DNA from 2 places in the Shewanella sp. LZH-2 genome. Region 2 is predicted to be linked to the other one. Evidence: predicted binding sites of a transcription regulator. Region 2 holds the regulator's gene; the other holds the start of a gene.
The links. The regulator sigma-54, encoded in region 2, starts transcription at its own class of promoters, with help from an activator protein. The targets are predictions, from matches to a motif close to GTTGGCACGNNNNTNGNNT.
Positions count from the first base shown of each region.

Region 1: a site for sigma-54 is predicted at 1,794-1,812, ahead of flgB (flagellar basal body rod protein FlgB). Genes of this name have one in related genera too.

Region 1 is NZ_CP069350.1:1,441,536-1,445,524, reverse strand. It holds gene flgE (flagellar hook protein FlgE) at 1-63, opposite strand, end outside; gene flgD (flagellar hook assembly protein FlgD) at 133-912, opposite strand; gene flgC (flagellar basal body rod protein FlgC) at 937-1,353, opposite strand; gene flgB (flagellar basal body rod protein FlgB) at 1,356-1,760, opposite strand; gene JM642_RS06520 (protein-glutamate O-methyltransferase CheR) at 1,904-2,743, opposite strand; gene JM642_RS06515 (chemotaxis protein CheV) at 2,846-3,766, opposite strand; gene flgA (flagellar basal body P-ring formation chaperone FlgA) at 3,972-3,989, shown strand, end outside.
Region 2 is NZ_CP069350.1:797,319-801,307, reverse strand. It holds gene lptC (LPS export ABC transporter periplasmic protein LptC) at 1-474, shown strand, start outside; gene lptA (lipopolysaccharide transport periplasmic protein LptA) at 461-1,012, shown strand; gene lptB (LPS export ABC transporter ATP-binding protein) at 1,009-1,740, shown strand; gene JM642_RS03655 (RNA polymerase factor sigma-54) at 1,847-3,322, shown strand; gene hpf (ribosome hibernation promoting factor) at 3,351-3,638, shown strand; gene ptsN (PTS IIA-like nitrogen regulatory protein PtsN) at 3,641-3,989, shown strand, end outside.

The DNA.
Region 1 (3,989 bases), 640 kb from region 2:
CGCAGTAGTGTTCAAATCTTTCTGCGCAGCAGAAATGCCACTCAATGCAATGTTAAACGACATAATTCACCTCTACATTTGCTCAATTCAATGATGGACAAGTGTGATGTCCATTTACAATCTTGATAACGATTAAACTTCACTAATCGCAAGTACATCCGACAGTTTAAAGGCCATTCCACCCTTGAGATTCAAAATGGCGCCAGTCGCTGCTGTACCTAAAGAAACACTGGTCACATGCGCATAGGTCGATACAGCTAACGCTTGTGATTTATCATTCACCAAACCCGATGCTTTAATCGAGTAATTACCTGCAGCAACGGGTTCTCCTTTATCATTCAAACCATCCCACTTGACATCAGTGTTACCACCCTTACTACCATCAACAGTAAATGTTCTAACGACCTGCCCTTTATCATCTTCGATTCGAACATTAATGACGGGAATTTTCTCTGAAGTACTGATCACACCATTTAAGCCTGGGCTTTCTGCAGAGATATAACCCGTATCAGTCGGTAACAGCACTTTTCGCCCAACTAATCCCGATGCTTGCAAAGCTTGGCTTGATGTCATCACACTGTTTAAATTAACAATTTGATCATTTAACTTAGAAATGCCATCGACAGTAGAAAAAGATGCCATCTGTGCAATCATCTGGTCGTTATCAACGGGCTTGAAGGGATCCTGCATCGATAACTGCTGGCTGAGTAATGAGAAAAAATCCTCTTGAGTGAGCTGCTGACTCTTAGCCTCTGGAACAGCAGAACTATTCGGCAAACGTAATCCATCCAAAAATGGGTTACCTGTCGAGCTAGTCGAGGTTTTCGTGGTATTGGTTGATACCGTATTCGATTGAGTGTTTGTTTGAGTCAGCTGCGATGAGGTTTGACTCAGTTGGTTAATGAGGCTCACAACGTACCTCCTAAATAACGCATATTATTTACCCATCCCAAGTGTTTGTTGCAGCATAGATTTTGCCGCCTCAGCCACTTGAACATTCATCTGATATGAGCGAGAAGCTGAAATCATGTCAGCCATTTCTTCCATGACATTGACATTTGGTTTGTAAATAAAGCCATCAGCATCCGCCATCGGATGATCCGGCGAATACTCTTTTAATAGGGGCTTATCACTCTCGACTATGCCTTTCACCGTGACACCTTGGGAAGCTTGTTGCTGACTTTGCGCCTTGGCCATTTCGGCTTCGAAAATAGGATGACGAGAACGGTAAGTTTTATCTACACTGCTGGAGACTGAATCTGCGTTAGCAATGTTACTCGCGGTAGTATTTAGCCGCAGAGACTGGGCTGACATGCCAGACCCCGCAACATCGAAGATATTAAATAAACTCATGATTAATCCCCTCTCAGCGCTTTTTTCATACCGCTAAATTTACTGTCTAAAAACCCCAGAGACATTTGATATTCGAGAGCATTTTGCATAAATGCTGATTGCTCTTGTTGAACGTCGACAGTATTGCCATCCCCTGTATCGGGTTGATTCGGCACTCGAAATTTAACGTACTGCCCGGTTAGCTGCGCTAGCCCAAAATGCTGCTCATCAGCGGTCATCTCTAAGCTATTACGCTGTTGTTGCTGGGTTTTAGCAACATTTAAGGCGGCAGAAAAATCGACGTCACGGGCTTTATAATGTGGCGTATCAGCATTTGCGATATTGCTTGAAATCACTTCAGCCCGCTCAGCACGGATCCCCAAGGTGAATTGGTGAACACCCAGTGCCTTATCAAAATTAATCGCCATAAAATTGCCTCCATCGTGTCACTCACGGGAACAAAGCAATTCATGTGCCAATACTTTTATGGGAGGTAATAAAGTTTGTGAGGGATATAGCAGATAAAAAAATTACCGAACTATGCCGGTAATTATCAATTAAAATCAAATCCTTAAGTTTTCTTTTGGTAATAAATGCCAGGGTTACAACGAACCATATCAAATTCATCAGTAAGGCCAGCAATGGATTCGGATGCGCCTAAAAAGAGGATACCTTTGGGATTTAACGCGGCAGCAAATTGCCGCAAAATTTTTGCTTTTGCCTCAGGGGCAAAATAGATCAACACATTTCGGCAAAAAATAATGTCAAACTTACCCAACAAAGTGTAACTCTCGAGCAAGTTATGAGCTCGGAAATTGACGAGACGTTTAACGTTATCTTTTATGCGCATGTTGCCAGAAGGCAAAGCATCAAAAAACTGCCGCTTACGTTCTTCAGACAATCCACGTGCTAACGCTAAACTATCATACTCAGCATTTTTACAACGCTCCAACATAGAAGGCGAAAGATCCGTTGCTTGAATCGAGGCACCACCAGGCAGCGCCCCAGGTTTTTTTTGCTGGTACTCTAATATGGTCATAGCTAAAGAATATGGCTCTTGACCCGACGAGCAAGCTGCAGACCATATCTTTAAAGGTCTACCTAACTTACTGTATTCTGGTAATAGCACATTATTAAGCAATTCAAATGGATAACGGTCACGAAACCATAAGGTTTCATTAGTGGTCATGGCATCAATAACTTCAGCTCGTAAAGCTCGTTCCGTGGGTTTCATCGAATGCTTTACCACATCGGATAACGAAGGAAGGTTATATTTGCCCATCAATGGCGCGAGACGACTACGTACGAGGTATTGTTTATTTTCACCTAGCACGATGCCGCTATGTTGTTCTAAGAACAACCTAAATTGATTATATTCTGCTTCAGCGAGTGATTTATCAGGCACATTCACGTCCTAGATCCTATAGCAAGCACCAAAATAAGTGCACAACAATCATGTAATAAGGGCTAGATTATAGCGTAAAGCTCAACTAGGCACTAACCCACACTCTCACTACAAACTTAAATGCTTGTTCACTGCCGCAGCTAATTCGTCAGGGTTAAATTTTGCGATAAAGTCATTGGCACCAACCTTTTGTACCATGGCTTGGTTAAAGACACCGCTTAATGAGGTGTGCAGTACCACCTTGATATTTTTAAGCTTAGGATCATCACGGATCTCAGCCGTTAAGGTATAACCATCCATTTCGGGCATCTCAATATCGGAGATAATGAGTGGAATTTCATCGGCAACGTTATTCATTTCACTTGCAATGGCCTTGAGCTTATCAAGTGCCTCACGACCATCTTTTGCCGTGTCAATTTGTAAATTTAACGACTCTAACGACCGAATAATTTGCTTGCGTGCCACCGCAGAATCATCAATCACCATAATATGGTAATGCTGACTTCTATCGAGAGTAAGTTGCTCATTAACCTCTTCACTAATAGCCGTTTTGACAGGTGAGATTTCATCTAAAATCTTTTCAACATCCAAGATTTCAACCAACTCACCTTCAATCTCGGTAACCGCGGTTAAATAGGAATAACGCCCAGCACCTTGCGGTGGCGGCATAATAGCTTCCCAGTTCATGTTGATAATACGTTCAACAGAACTAACCAAGAACCCCTGCACACTACGGTTATATTCCGAAATGATGATAAAGCAATTTTCAGTGCTCGCTAACGGACGCCCTCCCGTTGCCGCACTCAGATCGATAACAGAAATAGTTGTGCCGCGAATATGGGCAACTCCTTTGACGTAAGGATTGAGTTTAGGCAATGTTGTTAATGGCGGGCATTGCAAAACCTCTTTCACTTTAAATACGTTTATCCCAAACCGTTGACGACCATTTAACTTAAATAGCAATAGTTCTAGCCGGTTTTGACCTACGAGTTGGGTTCGTTTGTTGACTGAATCAAGAATACTCGACATAACTCTGCCTTGTTGTTCTGTTTATGTACGGCCCTAAAACTCGTTTGAGTATAGGCATATTAATTGCTTACGTCTTGTTATCGATAAACATAGTTGAAACTAAGTCAAACTTCTGACACCAAAAATCTAAGAAAGAAGCATTGAACAGTTTCACGCTTGATAAAAGTATAGGTGTATTCTGGCGTTACAAGCTAGTCTCTTCATTATGAAAGTAAATTTAGTC
Region 2 (3,989 bases):
ACCGATAGCAGCCTGAACGATTCAAACCGACCCGACTACATTATCGAAGATCTGCGCAGCATCGAGTTTAACGAGCAAGGACAAGTCAATAGTCGCGTCACGGCAAAGCACATGGAACACTATGAGCTTAAAAACCAAACCGACTTTATTCAGCCTGTCTATCTTGTGTATCCCGACCAAGGTAAAGCAAAATGGCAGATCAGAGCCGATCAAGGTCGACTCAACAAAGATACTGGCAAGGTTGTATTAGAAAATAATGTTATTATCGATGCCATCAGCCCTGGTGAACCGATACAAACCTTGTCCACCAGTTTTTTAGAACTCGATCTCAACACAATGATAATGACCTCTGACCGCATCATTTACGTCACAGGGAAAGATTTTAATATTCAAGGGCAAGGCCTTTATGCCGACCTTAACGCGCAGGAAGTGCAATTGACCAGTCAGGTAGTAGGAACCTATGAAGCAAAATAACATATTACTTGCCAGCCTAATGCTAATGATAAGCATGAATGCCTTCGCCAAGATCGGTGACTTACAGCAAGAAGTGAAAATTAAAGCCGTCAGTCAAACTGCGGACATTAAAAACAATCAGATCATTTTCTTCGGCCCCGTTGAAGTTGTTCAAGGCTCAATTAAAATCCATGCGGATCAACTCCGTGCATTTTCTGTCGAAGGCGAAAATAGTAAAGTCTTACTGGCTACAGGAAATCCAGCAACCTACAGCCAAATCCTTGATGATGGCCGCCCTGCATCTGCTAGCGCCAAAGAGATTCGCTATGAAATGGCCACTCGGACGTTGACCCTAACTGGTACAGCGACCCTAGACCAAGCGGGTAGTCAAGTTACAGGCAATTTAATTCGTTACGATATTATTCAGCAAAAACTGATCGCCGAAAGTAGCGGCAATGGTGATGATCGCGTAATTACCATTATTCAACCTGATAATTATCAGGAAGAACTCAAAAATACACCAACAGATAAACCTGTGAAAAAACAGGATTCTAAATGACCCAAATCACCTTAAAAGCACAGAATCTCGCCAAGAGTTATAAAAGCCGCCAGGTTGTCAAAGATGTCAGCCTGACAGTAAAAACGGGTCAAGTCGTCGGTCTACTCGGCCCTAACGGTGCGGGTAAAACCACCACCTTTTACATGGTCGTGGGCTTAGTTAAAAGCGATAAAGGCCATATCTTTATCGACGATGATGATTTAACCGCCGATCCTATGCATCTGCGTGCCCGCAAAGGTATTGGTTACCTACCACAGGAAGCGAGTATCTTTCGTAAATTAACCGTACACGACAACATCATGGCGGTACTGCAAACCCGTAAAGAGCTCAATAGTGACCAGCGCGAAGAAGCACTAGAGCAACTGCTAGAAGAGTTCCATATCACCCATATTCGTGACAGCCAAGGCATGTCCTTATCGGGCGGTGAACGTCGACGCGTCGAAATTGCCCGCGCCTTAGCGGCCAACCCCAAGTTTATTCTGCTTGATGAGCCCTTTGCGGGCGTTGATCCGATCTCCGTTATCGATATCAAGAAAATTATCGAGCAGCTTAAAAGCCGAGGCCTTGGTGTACTGATCACTGACCACAATGTGCGCGAGACCTTAGACGTCTGTGAACATGCTTACATTGTGAGTCACGGTAATCTTATTGCCGAGGGCACACCCGCAGAGATCTTAGACAATCAGCAAGTTAGGGCTGTGTACTTAGGTGAACAATTCAGGCTATAGTTACTAAAACAAAGCTAATAAGCCTTGAATTTGAGAGCGCTAGGCTCCATCCATATGATATCAAGCGACCTAAACTCACAATAATAACCTAGGGATCAGCGGTAACATGAAAGCGTCACTCCAGCTCAAACTGGGTCAACAGTTAACCATGACGCCACAACTTCAGCAGGCCATTCGCCTGCTGCAACTGTCGTCATTGGAACTGCAACAAGAAATCCAGCAAGCCTTAGACTCTAATCCTCTTCTCGAGCTGGAAGAGGAGCAATTTGACGCGCCTAGCGAACGTAAGCAAGATATCGCCGATACCGACTTTAGCGAAACGACTGCCCAGCCACAGGAACAAGATAATTCCACCGTGGACATTGCCGAGTCGCTGACCAAAGAATCTCTGCCCGAAGAGTTACCCATGGATACCACTTGGGATGAAGTCTTTACCGCATCGCCAAACTCAGGTTCTGGCGCCAGCCGTGAAGATGACATGCCCTTCCAAGGGGAAACTAGCGAGGGGTTGTACGAACATTTAGAATGGCAAAAAAACCTCACGCCCTTCTCTGAAACCGATTTAGCCATTGCCACCGCGATTATTGATGCCATCGACGATCAAGGTTATCTCACTCAAAGCACTGAAGATATCCTCGAAGCCATGGGCAATCCCGAGATTGAACTCGACGAAGTTGAAGCCGTGCTCAAGCGTATTCAACACTTCGACCCCGTTGGTGTCGCGGCAAGGGATTTAAGCGAATGTTTACTGATCCAGCTATCTCATTTTTCGCCTGATACCCCTCACATCGAAAACGCCCGCATGCTGATCAAAGATCATTTAGATCTGATCGCCGCTCGCGACTTTAGGCTGTTAATGCGTAAGACCAAACTGAAAGAGGACGAGTTAAGGGACAGTATTGCGCTGATCCAAACCTTGAACCCTCGTCCCGGTTTACTCATCACCCCTGTCGATGAAGAATATGTGATCCCCGATGTATCGGTGTCGAAGAAAAACGGCCGTTGGGTGGTCGAATTAAACCCTGACTGCATGCCAAAAATCAACGTAAATCAGCAATATGCAGCAATGGCCCGAAGTTCAAAAAATCAAGCTGATAGCCAATTTATTCGTGGCCATCTGCAAGAAGCCAAGTGGTTTATTAAAAGCCTTGAAAGCCGTAACGAAACACTGCTCAAGGTGGCAAACTGCATAGTGCAATACCAACAGGGTTTCTTCGAATACGGTGAAGAAGCCATGAAACCTATGGTCCTAAACGATATCGCCGAGGCGGTAGAGATGCATGAGTCCACCATTTCACGGGTGACCACACAAAAATACATGCATACCCCAAAAGGACTTTTTGAACTAAAATATTTCTTCTCAAGCCACGTCGGGACGGATGATGGCGGTGAGTGCTCATCCACAGCAATCAGAGCTTTCATTAAGAAACTGGTTGCAGCGGAAAACCAGAAAAAACCATTAAGCGACAGCAAGATGGCTCAACTTCTGGCAGAACAGGGAATTAACGTTGCGCGCAGAACCATTGCGAAGTACCGAGAAGCGATGCTTATTCCCCCTTCCAATCAGCGTAAAAGTTTATAGCCTATTGTGAGTATCGGAGGACGTTTCTATGCAAATAAACCTAAGTGGACACCATATCGAGATTACTGAATCGTTACGGGCATATGTTGAGGAAAAGTTTTCAAAACTTGAACGTCATTTCGAACAGATCAATAATGTGCACGTTGTGCTCAATGTTGAGAAAATGCAACAGATTGCCGAAGCGAGAATCAACCTCACCGGTGGTGAAGTCTTCGCGACTTCAGAGCATGCAGATATGTATGCTGCCATAGACGTCCTGATTGATAAACTTGATCGTCAGGTTATTAAACACAAAGAGAAGTTAACAAAACACTAGCAATGGAACTTCGTACCATACTGCGGCCGGAGTGCACAACCTGCGCCACTCCGGGCAGTAAGAAAAAGGTACTGGAACTCATCAGCGACTTAGCCGCTGCCCAGTACCCCACCCTCTCATCTCAAGAGATCTTCGAAAGCCTCGTGGCGCGCGAAAAGATGGGTAGCACAGGTATAGGTAACGGTATCGCCATTCCACATGGTCGATTAACCGATATAACACAACCCATAGCGATATTGATAAAATGTGAGGAGCCGATAGCCTTTGATGCTATCGATAAACAACCCGTCGATATTTTATTTGCACTACTCGTGCCTGCCGACCAATGTCAGCAGCACCTAAGTACCTTGT